Regions from separate parts of the Paenibacillus sp. MAH-35 genome, predicted to be linked through region 2. Evidence: predicted binding sites of a transcription regulator. Region 2 holds the regulator's gene; each other region holds the start of a gene.
What was found. The regulator Rex, encoded in region 2, represses fermentation and respiration genes when NADH is low (regulators of the CRP and FNR family bind a similar motif). The targets are predictions, from matches to a motif close to TTGTGAAATATTTCACAA.
Positions count from the first base shown of each region.

Region 1: the regulator Rex is predicted to act here: its motif matches at 2,082-2,099, upstream of AC3Y2E_RS13735 (helical membrane plugin domain-containing protein).
Region 3: the regulator Rex is predicted to act here: its motif matches at 3,332-3,349, upstream of pflB (formate C-acetyltransferase).

Region 1 is NZ_JBYUPU010000010.1:202,920-208,827, reverse strand. Features, by position in the region: gene AC3Y2E_RS13740 (ATP-dependent DNA helicase) at 1-1,782, shown strand, start outside; gene AC3Y2E_RS13735 (helical membrane plugin domain-containing protein) at 2,273-2,707, shown strand; gene AC3Y2E_RS13730 (NAD(P)/FAD-dependent oxidoreductase) at 2,879-4,057, shown strand; gene AC3Y2E_RS13725 (YeiH family protein) at 4,602-5,798, opposite strand.
Region 2 is NZ_JBYUPU010000008.1:186,674-192,581, reverse strand. Features, by position in the region: gene dinG (ATP-dependent DNA helicase DinG) at 1-1,703, shown strand, start outside; gene AC3Y2E_RS11355 (redox-sensing transcriptional repressor Rex) at 1,700-2,320, shown strand; gene AC3Y2E_RS11350 (PadR family transcriptional regulator) at 3,058-3,420, shown strand; gene AC3Y2E_RS11345 (FtsW/RodA/SpoVE family cell cycle protein) at 3,423-4,709, shown strand; gene AC3Y2E_RS11340 (inorganic phosphate transporter) at 4,982-5,908, opposite strand, start outside.
Region 3 is NZ_JBYUPU010000009.1:174,603-180,510, reverse strand. Features, by position in the region: gene AC3Y2E_RS12410 (aminopeptidase) at 1-141, shown strand, start outside; gene pflA (pyruvate formate-lyase-activating protein) at 224-973, opposite strand; gene pflB (formate C-acetyltransferase) at 970-3,231, opposite strand; gene AC3Y2E_RS12395 (hypothetical protein) at 3,848-4,258, opposite strand; gene AC3Y2E_RS12390 (ABC transporter permease) at 4,591-5,724, opposite strand; gene AC3Y2E_RS12385 (ABC transporter ATP-binding protein) at 5,721-5,908, opposite strand, start outside.

The DNA.
Region 1 (5,908 bases), on a different contig from region 2:
GACCGCTCCATCAAGGAGCTGGCGTTTCCGTTCGAATCTTACCGGCAAGGACAGCGCAACTTCGCCGCGGCGGTATACAAGTCGATAGCGGACAAGAAAAGGTTGTTCGCGAGAGCTCCGACCGGTACGGGCAAAACGATCTCCACGCTGTTTCCTTCCGTCAAGGCGATTGGGGAGGGGCTGCTGCAGCGCTTTTTCTATGTGACGGCGAAGACGACGACGCGGACCGCTGCGGAGGAAGCCTTTGCGTTCATGCGCTCCAAGGGGCTTCATATGCGCTGCGTGACGCTGACGGCCAAGGAGAAGATCTGTTTCAAGGAAGAGACGATCTGCCATAAAGATCATTGCGAATACGCGGACGGTTACTACGACCGGATACAGGGAGCGATTCTGGATCTGCTGTCGGAGCAGAACGCAATTACCCGGGAGGTTATAGAGACGTATGCGCGCAAGCACCGGGTGTGCCCGTTCGAATATTCGCTTGATGCCGCCTACGCCGCGGATGCGGTCATCTGCGATTATAATTATGTATACGATCCCCGGATCGCGCTGAAGCGGTTGTTCGAGGAGCAGCGGAGACGAACTGCGGTGCTGGTCGACGAGGCTCATAACCTGGTGGACCGGGGGAGAGAGATGTACTCCGCCGCTTTGACGAAGGCGCCTTTTCTCGAACTGAAGCGGCTGGCCAAAGGACTGAGCCCGGCGCTCCACGATGCGGCCAAAGCGGTGAACAACGCGTTCATCCAGCTTCGCAAGGAGCATGCCGAGCAGAAGCATGCGGTCTTTCAGGAGGCGCCGATCCTGCTGCTCCCGCTTCTGGAGTCGTTTGCCGGGATCGCCGAGGCGGAGCTGGCGGGCCCCTCATCGGCAGAGCTCCGGCCGCTGCTGACGGATACGTATTACGCGGTCCAGTCTTTTATCCGAACATTCGGTTATTATGACGAGAAATATATAACTTATGCGCTGTTCGAGAGAAGCGACGTGACGGTGAAGCTCTTCTGTCTCGACCCGTCGGGGCTGCTCCGGCAGATGGGGAAAGGGTATCGCTCGCACGTCTCGTTCTCGGCGACGCTTGCGCCGCTGGCGTATTACCGGGATATGCTCGGCGGGGATGCGGACGATTACACGATGGCGATCCCGTCGCCGTTCCATAAGGAACAGCTGGACGTGCTGCTGCTGCCTCTGTCTACCCGCTACCGCGACCGGGAACGCTCTTATGCGCCGATCGCCAATCTGTTGCACCGGGTTACGAGGGAGCGGGCGGGCAATTACCTTGTATTTTTCCCGTCCTATGAATATATGAATGAGGTTGTGGCCCGGTTTGCCGAGCGCGAGCCGGCCGGTCCGGTACTCGTACAGAGCGGAGGCATGTCCGAGGAGGAGCGGGATGCGTTTCTGGGGGCGTTCCGGGAGGACGCCGAGCTGCCGACTACCGGCTTCGCGGTTATGGGCGGCGTTTTCTCCGAAGGGATCGACCTGACGGGCGACCGGCTGACCGGGGTCGTGATCGTCGGTGTAGGACTGCCTCAGCTTGGGCTGGAGCGCGATTTAATCAAACGGTATTTCGACGAGACGGGGAAGAGCGGGTTCGACTACGCGTACAAATTCCCGGGCATGAATAAAGTGCTGCAAGCCGGAGGGCGGCTGATCCGCACCGAGACGGACCGCGGAACGCTCGTGCTCGTCGACGACCGGTTCCTTCAACCGGGGTACCGCGTGATGCTGCCGGACGAGTGGAAGCCGGTTCAACTGGTCGGCGAGGACGGGAGAGACCGCCGATAGGTAGGCCAGGGTCGCCCTCGAGAAGGAAAGCGCCGGCATAACGATGCCGCCCGAAGATGCCCCTGGCGAATAACCCCCGCTAAGGGGGAAGAACGGCAGGAAAAACAGGTTCGGACACAAAATATTCACAATTGTCGAAAATTGTTTTTTCCCAATTTTACAGAAGAGGGTATAATAAGAATCACATAGAGTTCCGTCTGTACCTGTTCCTGCTCACCGGCACAGAAAGACATGATTATGCGGCTTGAACGCCTGAACGACCAACCGGGAAGCGCCTAACGGCCGCGTTCCGGCCGTATTTGTGAAAAATGGTACAAATACGCAGGTATTCGAGAATTTCTATCGCTAACTTACGGATTTACTCGTTAAACGGGGCTTGTTCTCCGGTTTACACCGTTTCTCTTGCGAAGAAGCGTCACGTCTACCTGGCTTGAACAGGGATTGGAACAAAACAGGGCTTCTATTTTAATGCAAAGGAGGACGTTTACTAATGTCACAAACATCCACGCAAGAAGCGGCGCTTACTTCCGCTCCCGCGGCACCACAAACGGATGTGCTCGATCAACTGATGAAACCTGAGGTGCAGCAATCGCTAACGGTATTGGTCGAGAACTTGCCGAAACTGGCCGAGATGGTCACGATTTTGACGAAAACGTATGATGTCGTCCAAAACGTCGTAACCGACAAAGTACTGATTGATGATCTGAAAGTAGGTATGGAGGAGTTCGTGAAGCCGATAGCGGATAAAGCTAAAGGCGTCGCCGCCGCCGCGATTGAAGCTAACGACCGCACTCAAGCGGAAGCGAGCACAATCGGGCTGTTCGGACTGCTCAAAATGCTGAAAGACCCGCAAGTTCAGCAAACGCTTCGCTTCGCTCAAGCTTTCCTGGAAGTGCTCGGCGAGCGCAAAAATCAAAACGGCTGATTCCCGGCCGCAGCGACACAAAAGGCGTATGGATTCGATTAGCCGCTTTTTTTGCGGTAATTTTTCATTTCCCGGTATGGAAAGCTTGATGTCGCTTCCGGGCGATCAAGCAAGGCTGCGTGTTCATCTTGGTTTTCCCAAAACGCGCAAATCAGGACGGAGGATAACAGTATGTCGAAGCAAATAGTAATTTTGGGCGGCGGCTACGGCGGTTTGCTCGCTGCATTGACGACGCGCAAATATATGTCGGCTGAAGAGGCTACGATTACAGTCGTCAATCGTTTCCCGACTCACCAGATCATTACGGAGCTGCACCGTCTTGCTGCTGGCAGCCTGAACGAGAAATCCGTGGCGCTTCCGCTGGAGAAGCTGCTGCGCGGCAAACAAATCAATCTGATGATTGATACGGTTCAAGAAATTACCCCGGATCAGAAGCAAGTGAAGCTGGCCGGCGGCGCTTTCCTCCGTTACGACGTTCTGGTCGTAGCGATGGGCAGCGAAACGGCATTTTTCGGTATCCCGGGACTGCAGGAGCACAGCTTCACGCTGAAGTCGGTTAGCGACGCCAACAAGCTCCGCGCCCACATCGAAGCAAGCATCGAAAAATATAGCAAAACTAGCGACAAAGCCGACGCTACGTTCGTTGTCGGCGGCGGCGGTCTGACCGGTATCGAGCTCGTTGGTGAACTCGCGGACATGCTGCCTCAGCTGTGCAGCAAATATGCGGTCGACTTCAGCGAAATTTCGTTGTATTGCGTAGAAGCAGCTCCTTCCATCCTGGCCGGATTCGCGCCTGATCTCGTGCAGCGCGCGCAAACGAGCCTGGAGAAGCGCGGCGTAGAGTTCCTGACCGGACTTCCGATTACGGAAGTGAAGCCGGGCGAGGCGTTCCTCAAAGACGGCCGTTCGATCGTAACGAACACGATCGTATGGACCGGCGGCGTACAAGGCAACTCGGTTGTCGCAAACTGTGGCATCGAAGTCAACCGCGGCCGTGCTACCGTAACGGAAGGCTTGCAATCGACTTCGCATCCTGACATCTTCGTGGCAGGCGACAGCGCTGTCGTGATGAGTCCGGAAGGCCGTCCGTTCCCGCCAACCGCTCAGCTTGCTTGGCAAATGGGCGAAACGATCGGCTACAACATCTTCGCTTACTTCAAAGGCGCGACGATGAACACGTTCCAGCCGGTATTCTCCGGTACGCTGGCCAGCCTGGGCCGCAAAGACGCGATCGGAACGATCGGCGGCAACCAGACGAAGCTGAAAGGCGCGCTGGCTACGTATATGAAGGAAGCGAGCAACATTCGCTACCTGAGCCATATCAACGGTTTGTTCACGCTGGCTTATTAATCGGCTGCGATGAGAAAAGGGTGCCCTCGGGCACCCTTTTTTTCGTAGGGAGTATGTGTAAGTTTTCAGTAAGGCTGTCCCTATGCTGGAGTGAAATGAGGGGCTTCCTTAAAAGAAAAGGAGCCTTACCCCCTTAGTTAAGGGAGGCGGCTTGGTGTAGCAATGGAGGGAATATTCCTATTCAAGATTCGCCGAAAGTCAACGGTTATTCATAGGTGAAGCGGAAGAGTTACTTCCGTTATTCCCGCGATGTACGTTACTTTCACGCAATAGCGGAAGTTTGGTTTCCGTTATTTCGGTTTTTTTGGGGGATACGGGCGATTATCCTGGAAATAGCGGAACAAAGGGTTCCGCTATACGTCGAATTCCTGCTGCAAAAATCAGATAACGGAAGTATTACTTCCGGAAGAAACTTCACAGGCTGCGGGTTGAAGTCGATTGCTGCAACAAACGTATGGACTTGCACGCCAATAAACTGTCCGGACGCGCGTATCCTGGCGGGGTTTTCTTGGAGCAAGCAATCCGCAGACAACTGCAGCCCCACTCAGATAGTAAGGTAAGTCAATACAGACAGCAGAACCGACGTAACGGTCATCGCCAGCAAAGGCTTCAACGCTTTCGTACGGAGCTGCTTCAGATTGACGTTCAGGCCGAGTCCGACCATGGCCATCGACAGAAGTACGGTAGTAACGAGAGATACGCCATCCAGAACCGAAGCCGATACGGGAATGTAGTCGCCGAGCACATAACTGCCGATAACGCTCATCGCGATAAAGCCGACCATAAACCACGGGAACTCCACTTTGGTCCCGGACTGATACGTCCCGGAACGTTTCTTCCAGCCGATCAGCAGCAAACAGAGCGGAACGAGCAGGAACACGCGTCCCAGCTTGGCAAGCAGTCCCGTCGCGAGCGCGTTCGGTCCCCCGGGCTCGGCCGCCAGCGCCACATGGGCGATCTCGTGAAGGCTGACGCCGGACCACGCTCCGTATTGGTCCGGTGTTAACGGCAGCAGCGGCATCAACAGCGTATAAGCAACGGCGAATAGGGTGCCGACCAAGGCGATCATACCGGCGCCGATCGCCGTGTCCTCGTCCTTGGCGTTCATGATTGGAGAGACGGCCGCAATGGCCGCCGCACCGCAGATGCCCGTGCCGATCCCGACCAGCAGCGTTAAGGCCGAGTCGGCTTTCAGACGTTTGCCGATCCAGACGGTGAGCGCGATGGCGAATGCGATCGTGGCCGCGTCGCGGACCAGCAGGCCCAGCCCTTCATTCAACACCACGTCGATGTTCAGCTTCAGTCCGAACAGGACGATAGCGAGCCGCAGCAGCGTTTTCGAAGAGAAGCGGATGCCCGCCCGGAGCGGCTCCGGATACCCGCGAAAATGACGGTAAGCAACGGCGACGCCGATCGCGCAGGCTAACGGGCCGGCCCTGTTGAAACCGGGTAATTGGGCGAGCCCCCAGCCCAGCATAGCGAGCACAAAGGTAAACGCTACTCCGTACGCCCACAGCCGATATGACGCTGTTGCGGTTGTGCCGGCATGCCGCTGCGTGGTCTTCTCCGATGGGGGAGCGTCAGATCCAGCGTTTCTCCCCGTAGTTTTTGCCGTTTCTTCGGCTTGTCGTGCATAGGAAGCCGACGCCGCGTCCGGGCGTGTATCCGGCGTCTTGTCCGTTCGATGGTAGGTGAGATCAGGCTTTACGCCCGGTGCCATCCTTCTGTTGGGTACAGTCATTCTGAGCACCTCCGGTTTCGTCACCTTCAGCATACGGCGTTCATTGAAATAAGGGAAATAAATCGTTATGATATAAACGATAAGTTTTAACTTATGGTTGGATGGGGTTT
Region 2 (5,908 bases):
CGGAGACGAACCACGGAGACGACGAGGAACTGTATTTCGCCGGGCGCGGGGCCGAATTTTGGCAGACGGTCGGCAGCGACACCGATTCGTGCCTGAACCGGATGTGCCCCTGGTTCAAAAAATGTTTTTACCACCGCGCCCGTAATGAAGCGAATATTGCGGACGTGGTCATTACTAATCATTCGCTGCTGTTTACCGATATTCAGGCGGAAAACCGGCTTCTGCCGGCCTACAAGCAGCTCGTCATTGATGAAGCGCATCATTTCGAGGAAGTGGCGAGCAAACATCTGGGGATGGATCTGCATTATGCCTCCCTGGTAAACACGCTGCTGTGGCTGTATAAGGATGCGAAGAACGGCCAGCTGCCCTCGCTTCAGTTCAGGCTGCAGCGCGGCTCGGAGCAAAAGGCCGCTGACTGGAACCAGACGATCGAGTCGGTTTATCCGCGCATGGTGCGCATTAAGGAAGAGTGGGACAAGCTGACCGAGCTGCTGTATATGTTCGTCTCCGAGCGCAACGACGGCGGAGGGACCGAGAGCGGACAACTCGTGCTCCGTCTCAAGCCGGAAGCGCTGCCGAAGGCGTGGAGCTCGCTGCTTGTGATCGAAGAGAACATTTACCTCGAAGCGACCGAGATCGGCAAAAAGCTGGAACGGCTTGTTACCGAGCTGAAGGAGGAAACCGACGAGTTTGCGACGAGCAGCGTGCTGACAGACTTGTCGGGGTCGGTGAAAGCGTTGCTGCGGCACCGGGACGTGCTCCGGTTCTTTATGCAGATGCCCGATCCGCATTACGTGTACTGGCTTGAGGCCGCTCCGTACTTCAAGAGCAAGTCGCTCCAGGTGTTTGCCGTGCCACTCGACGTCAGTCATCTGCTCAAGCAGCACTTCTTCGAGGCGAAGGACAGTGTCGTATTAACGTCGGCGACTTTAACGGTTAACAAAACGTTTCAATACAGCGCCTCGCAGCTGGGCTTGCAGCCGTTGTCGGATACCGAGAAGGTGAAGACGGTGCAGCTTGCATCGCCGTTTCAGTACCGCAAGCAAGCGCTTGTGCTGATTCCGCGGGATTTCCCTAGCGTCAAAGGGGCGACGGCGGACGAAGTGTTCCTCGGGGCGCTTGTCGGGTCTTTGGCCGATGTGGCGAAGGAGACGAAGGGCCGGATGCTCGTCCTGTTCACTTCGCACCGGATGCTGAAGCAAATTCATCCGGAGTTGAAGGAGCGGCTGAAGCCGAGCGGCATTCAGGTGCTCGGCCAAGGCGTCGACAGCGGCAACCGCAGCAAGCTGATCCGGATGTTCCGCTCGCAGTCGTCCAGTGTTCTGCTGGGCACGAGCAGCTTCTGGGAAGGCGTCGACATTCCGGGGGAGGCGCTGACTTGTCTGGCGATCGTCAGACTTCCGTTCCAGCCTCCGAATCACCCGCTGGTCGAAGCCAAAAGCGAGCAGCTGAAAAAGAACAACCTGAACCCGTTTACGGCGCTGTCGGTGCCGCAGGCGGTCATCCGCTTCAAGCAAGGCTTCGGACGTCTCGTTCGGACGGCTAAAGACCGCGGTGTCGTCGTGATTTACGATACGCGTGTACTGGAAACCTCCTATGGCCGCAACTTTTTGTATTCGCTGCCCGGTCCGAAAATCGAACATTTGAGCACACAGCAGTTGGTACCGCGAATATCAGATTGGATGGGGGAGGAAAACGGATGAAGACACCGAAAATTTCGGAGGCGGTCGTCCGCCGTCTCCCGGTTTATCTTCGTTTTTTGAATGAGCTTAGCCGGCGCAACGTGCAGATGGTCTCGTCGCAGGATCTGGGCCAAAAGCTCGATTTGAATCCGGCGCAGATCCGCAAAGATTTGGCTTACTTCGGGGAATTCGGCAAAAAAGGGATCGGCTATGACGTCGTCTATTTGATCGAGAAAATCCGCCAAATTTTAAAGCTGGACCAGATTATTCCGGTCATTCTGGTCGGAGCCGGAAACCTGGGCCGGGCTTTGTGCAATTACAACGCCTACCTGAAAGACAATATGAAGATCGTAGCCGTCTTCGACAGCTCTCCGGACAAGCTCGGCGAGCATATTAACAATTTGACTGTCCAGCCCATGACGGTGCTTAACGAGACGGTCCGGGAGCACAAGGTGCGGATCGGCATCATTACCGTCCCGGCGTTCGAAGCGCAACTGGTCGCCAACCAGTTCGTTGACGCCGGGGTGGAAGCGATTCTTAACTTCGCGCCGGTCATTATTAAGGTGCCGAACGAGATTCGCGTTCATCATGCGGATTTTACGACCGAGCTGCAGAGCTTGGCTTATTATTTGGATTGAGGCAAGGCGAGGCTGCTGATGGTCACAGACGGAGTGTGGAGTTGCGGATGCCTGCGGAGACGCAGGCATTTTTAAAAAGATCGGAAGGTTGAGGCTCTTCCCCATAACTAAAGCGGGTAAGGGCACCCCTTGCTTGTCGGGGCGGCTAATGTGTCGCTAGCTGCTTATCGTTGCTTATCGTTGCTTATCGTATGGTTAGGTAGCCCATCCGCATGTCGTCACAGCGAAGCCCAAACGCGCTCGGTTCGCAAGAAACTAGTTTACGGGATTGGTTGCACTTGGAGTCGAGCTATTCCCGCATAACCTCATCAACGACCGGCTGGAGCGAAGGCTCCCGTTATCTTCCACGCACCAACGTAATGGGTTTGCACGTCAAAGGACCGTCCGGATCAGCCGCACTCCATTATAGGGACTTCTGATAGGGAAAGGATGAGATTTCGGAGTAAGAAGGGCTGTCCCAAAGTGTTCACATGACACGGGAACGTCCCGATTTCCAAACAAAAGGACCTCAAATTCCACAGTATAGTGGAGGCTGAGGTCTTTTTTCTATGTAGGCTCAAAAAATCGCAAATTGACTGTTCGGACGAAATAATCGTACTTATCTTTAGGGATACCGCCGGAAGGAGGTGTATGAAATTGCGCGTTAGCGTGTTTTGTATGTGGAAGGAAGCGTCCATTGGACAAATAGGAACACCTATTGTACACTTATACCTAGTAAACATATGCATAGTAAATCTATGTATAGAATACCTAGGTACAGAGGAGGCGACAGATTGAACAAAGAACTGCTCAAGGGCAGCACGGGCACGATGATACTGGCGCTGCTGAACCGCCACGATCTGTACGGCTACGAGCTGTTGAAGGAGCTGGAACGCAGGTCGGAAGGCGTATTTGCTTTGAAGGAGGGTACCTTGTATCCGATTCTACACGCGATGGAAGCGGAAGGCTGGGTGGACGCCTACTGGAACGAGGTGAACGGCCGCAAGCGGAAATATTACCGGATCACACCGCCGGGCCAGAAACAGCTGGAGCATAAAAAGTCGGAATGGAACGTATTCCGCAGCGCTGTCGATCTCGTATTAAAGGAGGGGAGAGCTTAACCATGATTCGGGATCACGAATTGATTCGGAGTTATCTCCGCTCCGTATGCGCACAGATTAAAGCGAAGGAAGTCCACCCGCATATTCGCAAAGAACTCGAGAGCCATCTGGAGGAACTGGTGATGGAACGGGAGGAAGCGGGTCATCACCGGGAGGAAGCCGTACGGTATGCGATCGGGCGAATGGGAGATCCGGTCAAGGTCGGTAAAGATCTGCATGCGGTACATAAACCTAGAATGAATTGGCCGCTCATGATCGGGGGACTGTTATTTGCGGTATTAGGTGTATTCGCGATGTATCATATCGATAACAGTATGACGGTTCGGTTTCCTTTAGGAGAAAAAAAGCTGGTTTCCGTCGCTTGCGGTTTATTGATTATGGGCCTCCTGTACTTCATTCAACCACGTGCGATACAAAGATACAGCTGGGCGCTTTATGCCGCCGCAACTGGCGGGATGGTCGGCTGTCATTGGTTTGGAGCCGCCGTAAACGGCTCGCCGACGTACATCAATCTAGGCTGGATCAGCCTCGATTGGGCCTGGTTAAGCACCTATTTATGGATTGCAGCGGCTCCGGGGATATTGATCGAACGTGCGAAAAAGCCGTACTTTTGGCTGACTACGGCAGCGATTCTGGTGCTGGTGCCGCTGCTGCTCTACGGAAGTCTGGGAAAAATTCCGGGTCTTGTTCTGTACTTAACTGCCCTGCTGGTCATGGCTGGCTCGGTTACAGGAAAATGGAAACGGGTGATCGCACAAACGCTGCTGCCGCTCGGCACTTTTCTTGTCGTCGCCGTGCAATCCAGACCGTACCTAGTGGATAAATGGAGCATGTATCTCGATCCGAACCGGGACCCGCTTGGCGCCGGATATATGAATGTTCAGATTCAAAAGGCTTTGCAGTCGGCAGGCTGGTTCGGAAACGGCGCACATACGTCCTTACGTCTGCCGGAAGCGCATAACGACATGGTATACGTATTTCTGGTCCATCAATTCGGATGGCTTGCGGGAATTGTCATTGCTTTGGGATGCGCCGGATTTATAGGTGCGCTGATCCGTTCGACCTGCAGCGTATCCGATCCGTTCGGCCGGACGCTTCTTGCCGGTATTTCTACGATCCTCGGTTTTCAGCTGGGTTACAATGTTCTGATGTCGATCGGATTCGTTCCTCTGATAGGGATGCCGCTTCCGCTCGTCAGCTATGGATTTACACATACGGTTGCCGAATTCGCTGTCTTAGGAATTGCGCTGGCGATCTATCGAAGGCGGCATCTGACGCTGGCCGTGTGAGCATAGACGCGCAGCTCCCTGTGCGCAGTGCTTGGCGTCACCATACGGTGCTTGCTTAACCGCATGCGCTGATCTGTTCCATCTTTACCGTTTTCTTAGACTCCATCCGCTTCAAGCGGAGGAGTCTTTCTTTTTATATTTGGGTTTGGAAATCTGTTATCGCATAGGGAAAAAGAAAAAAGCGAAGAGTGAGTGTTGATCCAATAACCCCGGCTTCCCTCAACAAACAAAAGAAGCTGCTCCCAGGGAAGGGAACAGCCCGCATCATGACTCTAAAACAGCCAGAACAACACCTTGTACACAAGAAAAGCGAGCACCATACTGATCGGGATCGTGATGACCCATGTCATGATCATCCGTCCGACCGTGCCCCACTTGACGTCCTTAAACCGGATGACGCTGCCCGTACCGATGATGGACGACGTAATGACGTGTGTCGTCGACAAAGGTTGTCCGATAAAGGTCGACGTCTGGATAATAATCGAGGAGCTCAGATCCGCAGCGAAGCCGTTAACCGGCTCGATCTTCATAATCTTTTTACTGACCGTTTTGATAATCCGCCAGCCGCCGATGGAAGTTCCGAGACCCATTGCCGCCGCGGCGGATATTTTGACCCAGATTGGGACATCCAGCGTCGTCTGAAAGCCGCCGGCGACGAGACCGAAGACGATAATGCCCATCGCTTTCTGGGCATCGTTGCCCCCATGGCTGAACGACAGCAGTCCGGCCGATACGACCTGGAACGAGCGGAACACCCGGTTCAGCTTCGACCGCGATTTGTTGCCGCTGAAAAGGATGATGTATTTAAGCAGAAACATGATGATGAAACCTACGGCAAAAGCGATGACAGGCGACAAAATCAATATATAAACAATTTTCAGGAAACCTTCCATATGAAGGGATTGGAATCCGGCTCCGGCAATAACCGCTCCTGCGAGCGCGCCGATCAAAGTATGGGAGGACGACGAAGGAATGCCGTAATACCAGGTGAGCAGGTTCCAGAAGATAGCCGCTATAAGGGCCGCTATGACGACCTGAACGCCATTTTCGATTTCCGCCGGATTGGCGATGCTTCCGCCGACTGTTTTGGCTACTTCCGAAGACAGCATGGCGCCGACAAAGTTAAGAAAGGCTGCGTACAGCACCGCAAACCGCGGTGACATCGCCCGTGTCGAGATCGAAGTGGCGATCGCGTTGGC
Region 3 (5,908 bases), on a different contig from region 2:
TCCGAACGCGGCGCCAATGACAGTCTCATTCATGTCGACTTCATGATGGGCTCGTCCAGCATGAATATCGACGGCATTACCGCAGACGGCCGGGCGGAACCGATTTTCCGCGACGGCAATTGGGCGATCGAGCTCGATTGATCGGCTGCGGTTCCGCGATCGATGCAAAAACCTCCGAATTCCTTGAGAGATCAAGGGTTCGGAGGTTTTTTGCACTTTCTTTCTACAGGACGTGCAGAGGCGTATCCGTCATGCTTCTCCGCCCTTCCTCGATTAAGTGGATTGCCCGCTCCACTTCGTTGTCTGTCGGCTCCGGGCATCCTTCCAATACATATTCCCGGCCTAGCTCCTGCCATTTGTATACGCCCATCCGGTGGTACGGCAGTACCTCCACCTTCTCCACCCCGCGCAGCTTCCCGATAAACCGTCCCAGCTCGCGAAGCTCTTCCATGGAGTCCGTCCATCCGGGGACGAGCACGCGGCGGACCCACATCGCTTTACCTTTGGCGGACAAATGCTCGGCGAAGCGCAGAATTTTGTCATTCGGCTGGCTCGTCAGCTCCTGATGGGCTTCCCGGTTCATCATCTTCAGATCGAGCAGGACGAGATCGGTGTGCCGCAGCAGCTCCTCCGCATGCGCCGGCTCGCAGAAGCCCGAGCTGTCGAGAGCGGTGTGCAGCCCCCACCGTTCCTTGACAGCGGCGAACAGCTTCGCGACAAAAGGCGCCTGCAGCGAAGGCTCGCCGCCCGATACGGTAATGCCGCCGCCGGAGAGACGGTAAAACTCCACATACGGCTCGATCTCGGCGAGGATGTCCTCGACCTCCACGCGGCGGCCCGCTTCGGTATCCCACGAGTCCGGATTATGGCAGTACCGGCAGCGCAGCGCACAGCCCTGCATGAACAAGACGAAGCGGATTCCCGGCCCGTCCACGGTGCCGAACGTCTCCAGCGAATGGATGCGGCCCGTCATACCTCACCGTGGAACGTGCGGCTGATGACGTCGAGCTGCTGCTCGCGGGTCAGCTTGATGAAGTTGACCGCGTAGCCGGATACGCGAATCGTCAGCTGCGGATAGTTCTCCGGGTGCTCCATCGCGTCAAGCAACTGCTCCCGGTTGAAGACGTTCACGTTCAGATGGTGGCCGCCGAGCGTCGCGTACCCGTCCAGCATCGACACGAGGTTTTGCACACGAGGCCCTTCTTCCCGGCCTAGCGCCTTCGGAACGATCGAGAACGTGTTCGAGATGCCGTCCAGGCTGCAGGCGTACGGCAGCTTCGCCACCGATGCGAGCGATGCGAGAGCGCCCTTGCGATCCCGGCCGTGCATCGGGTTCGCGCCCGGCGCAAACGGCTGACCGGCTTGACGTCCGTCCGGCGTCGTCCCTGTTTTCTTGCCGTAAACGACGTTCGAGGTGATCGTCAGGACCGACATCGTCGGCACTGCATTGCGGTACGGCTTATGCTTGTTCAGCTTGCTCATGAACGATTCGACCAGTTCGACCGCGATGCTGTCCACCCGTTCGTCGTTGTTGCCGTATTGCGGGTACTCGCCTTCAATCTCGAAATCGACGGCGATCCCTTTCTCGTTGCGGACCGGTTTCACTTTGGCGTAACGGATCGCGCTGAGCGAATCGGCCACAACCGACAAGCCGGCGATGCCGCAAGCCATCGTGCGGACGATGTCGCGGTCGTGCAGCGCCATTTCGAGGCGCTCATAGCAATATTTGTCGTGCATGTAATGAATGACGTTGAGCGTGTTCATATACAGCTTCGCCAGCCATTCCAGGACGGAGTCGTAAGCTTTCGCCACCTCATCGTAGTTGAGCACGTCCGAGTCGATCGGTTTCATCGCAGGACCGACCTGGATGCCGAGCACTTCGTCGACGCCTCCGTTGATGGCGTATAGCAGCGCTTTGGCCAAGTTCGCCCTTGCGCCGAAAAACTGCATTTGCTTGCCGATGCGCATCGCCGAGACGCAGCAGGCGATGCCATAATCGTCCCCGTAATACGGGCGCATCAGCTCGTCGTTTTCGTACTGGATCGAGCTCGTCTCGATCGATACTTTGGCGCAGTACGCCTTGAACTTATACGGCAAGTGCGGCGACCAGAGCACCGTCAAGTTTGGCTCCGGCGACGGTCCCAGATTGTAGAGCGTGTGCAGGAAGCGGAACGAGTTTTTCGTAACGCGCGGCTCGCCGCTTAGCGACATGCCGCCGATCGATTCGGTCACCCAGGTCGGGTCTCCGCTGAACAACTCGTTGTAATCCGGCGTGCGCAAAAATTTGACGATACGCAGCTTCATGACGAAATGATCGACGATCTCCTGGGCTTCCTGCTCAGTCAGCACGCCTTCCTTCAAATCCCGCTCGAAGTAGATGTCCAGGAAGCTCGACACGCGCCCAAGGCTCATCGCGGCGCCGTTCTGCTCTTTGATCGCCCCGAGGTAGGCGAAATACAGCCATTGTACGGCTTCGCGCGCCGACTGCGCAGGCAGGGAGATGTCGTAACCGTAGGCGGCAGCCATCCGTTTCAGCTCGTCCAGACTGCGGATTTGCTCCGACAGCTCTTCTCTCAAGCGGATAACGTCTTCGGACATCTGATCCACTTCGAGTCCGGCCAGCTCTTCTTTCTTGCCCGCGATCAGACGATCTACGCCGTACAGCGCAACCCGGCGGTAATCGCCGATAATCCGGCCGCGGCCATAAGCATCGGGCAGACCGGTGATTATCCCGGCTTTGCGCGCCGTCTTCATCTCGGAGGTGTAAGCGTCGAACACGCCTTGGTTATGCGTTTTGCGGATATCGGTAAACAACCGGATCATCTCTTCCGGCAGCTTGAACCCGTAAGCTTCGCAAGCATCGGCCACCATACGGATGCCGCCGAGCGGCTGGACGGAACGTTTGAACGGCTCGTCCGTTTGCACGCCGACGATTTTCTCTTTCTCTTTGTCCAGATAGCCCGGGCCGTGCGAGACGATCGTCGATACGGTATCGACGTCTACATCAAGCACTCCGCCCTTGGCCCGCTCCGCGCGGGTCAGCTCCATAATTTGCGCCCACAGCTCCGTCGTATGTCCGGTCGGACCGGCGAGGAACGATTCGTCTCCGAGATAGGGAGTCAGGTTCGTATCGATAAAGTTTTTCACGTCAATCCGCGTCTGCCAGTTCCCCGGCCGGAATTCCCGCCATGCTTCAACATTGTGTGTTTGTGCCGGTTTTGTGCCGATCATGCCAGATCCCTCCATTTCTCTATCTACCTTGAGTATAGGCGATAACCGGCCGCTTCCGGCGTGACATTTATCACACGATTGGGCCGATTAAGTTTCGAATTTGTGAAAAAAAGTACAATATTGCGAGAAACGGTTGCGTATGACAGGGGGTGGGGTGGTGAGCGAGCGTTGGGTGGGCGTGGTGAGCAGGCATTGGATAGGCGGGAGGTGAGGCTACTGGCGGGCGGTGAGCGCTCGTTGAGCGGGCGCCCCCAATCAGAGTCTTTGACAACCTCTATTTTCGGTGAAATCGAGAAAATGAAGGGAATAAAGGCGATTTGCACCCCTTATTTCCACCGACTGGCCGGGTCCGCATCCGTTTCCCCCATTTTAAGAGCCTCAAACCGCTCTTATTTCCCCCTCCAAGCGGGTTTCGGACAAAATAAAGGCTGCAAACCGCTCTTAACCGCTTCCTTCCCGGCTATAAGCAGGGCAGAAGGCCTCCCGGGTCGCTTTATTATCATTTTATCGCCTTAGCGCCCCCTCCGAAATCATTCAAAAGCCCGGACATTCGCCCGGGCTCCCTTATCCTTCATTATAAATAAACGACTTGTCGTTATTCTCATGCCACAGCGTTTCAAAGCTGCGGCTGCATCGTATCTTCCCCGACGAGCGGCATATGCAGCAGTTCTTCGGGTACGAGCTCTTCGGCGCGTACCGGTCCCGTGTTGCCCCGGCCGGGACGGGCAGCCGTCTCGAGCGAGCTTCTGCGCACTTCGGCCAGCACCTCCGGAAGCGGAGCGATCCGTTCCTGCACAGGCATTTGCGTTAGCACCAGCGTATAGCTTTCTTCCTGCTCTCGGACGGTTAACACAGGGCCGCCGGCCGCTTTTCCCGGCTCCAGCCATCTGTGCGCTTCCCGGATCATGAGACGCTCGACATCCGCTTTTTGTTTGATGTAAACGGCGGAATCCCCGTCGGTTTCGGCGATCAGCCGCTTTAACCGTTTACGTTCCTCCATCCATTTCGCCAAACGATACAAAATCATCAGTCGAACACTCCTTTCCCCTCTGAACTTATTGTAAGGCGGAAACATTAAGGGAGCATTAGCGGATCATTAGCGCAGCATTAACTTTATGTGTCAATCGTGTAACAAGGTGCGTCAGCTTTACATAACGTTACGTTTCATTCCGGCATTACCAGTTTGCCACGTTGCGGACTTTTTATGTATGCGTTTTCGTCCAAACCCCAAAAAACGGCTCTCCGAATCGCTTGACCGGCCAATCCGCCCGGCCTTGTGCGATCCGTGAGAACCGTTACTATCGCTTATCCTCTTCTAATATGACTATAAGTACGAGGCTCCGGACTTCCAGTCACGCCTTACTCCCACTTAAACGTAAAACTCGAGATCGTAAACGCCACCACAATCCAGCCGCCGAGCAGCGCCGCCTCCGGCCACAACGCCGCAAAATCCGCCCCGACGTTCATCACCTGGCGCATCGCCGTCGTCAGATGCGAGATCGGCAGCAGCTTCACCACATATTGCAGCAGCACAGGCATCTCTTTAATCGGAAAAAATACTCCGCCGAGAAACAGCATCGGAAACGAGACGAAGCCGGCGATCGGCCCGGCGCTTTCCGGCGTCTTGGCCAGAGAGGCGATAATGAAGCCGAGCGACATGAAGGTGAGCGTCCCGAGCACGACGAACAGAAACAGCAGCCACCACGCCCCGTTCACCTGCGTGCCGAAAAACGTCGAGCCGACGAACACGACGATAAACGCCTGCATGCCGTTCATCACGAGCCTTGCCGTTATCTGCGCGGCGATGAACGTCGACGCTTTAAGCGTCGTGCTCTGCATTCTCCGCAGAATGCCGCGCTCGCGCCACGAAGCGATTTGACCGGCTACTCCATTCAGGTTGGTAGACATAATCATCATAGCCAGAATGCCAGGGACGAGAAAATCGATATATTTCAAATTCAGCGACTGAACCGCGACCGATTCCACCGTTACGACCGGCGAATAGTTGGCAAGCTGCTTGCTCAGGCCGTCCACCACCTGCGACAAAACCGCCAGCGCCAACTGGGACGTCGTCATATTGGTCTCGTCGTAATACGCCTTGACCTTGGCCACCTCGGGCATCGGTTCGAACAGCGGATCGAGATACGCATTGGTGGAATGCTTCCCGAGCTGTTCCTCGTAACCGTCCGGGATGACTACGATAATATGCAGATCGCCCCGCTTCAGCTCTTCCATCGCTTGTTCCTTGTTGTATTCCTCTTTCAGTTCGATCACATGGCTTAATTGGCGGAGCGAACCGACTAGCGTACGCGAAGCGCTGCTGTGATCCTCATCGATGATCGCTCCGTTCAGCGATATGCCGCTGCCGTTGCCGAGAAAAGCTCCCAGCATGCCCATAAAAAAAACCGGGAATAACAGCGACCAGAAGAGCACCTGACGGTTTCGAATAAATAACCGGAGCTGAGCGAGCGTCAACTGCAAGTAAGCCTTCATTCCTCTCTCAGGCTCCTTCCCGTCATATGGATGAACACGTCTTCCAGCGTGGCTGTACGAGTGCGCAGGTCGGCGAATTCCAGTCCTCTTGCTCCCGCAACCGCGATCCAATCGGTCAAGGTCGACTGCAGCCGATCCGTGTACAGCACATAAACTTCTTTTTTCATATCCACCCCGGTAACCC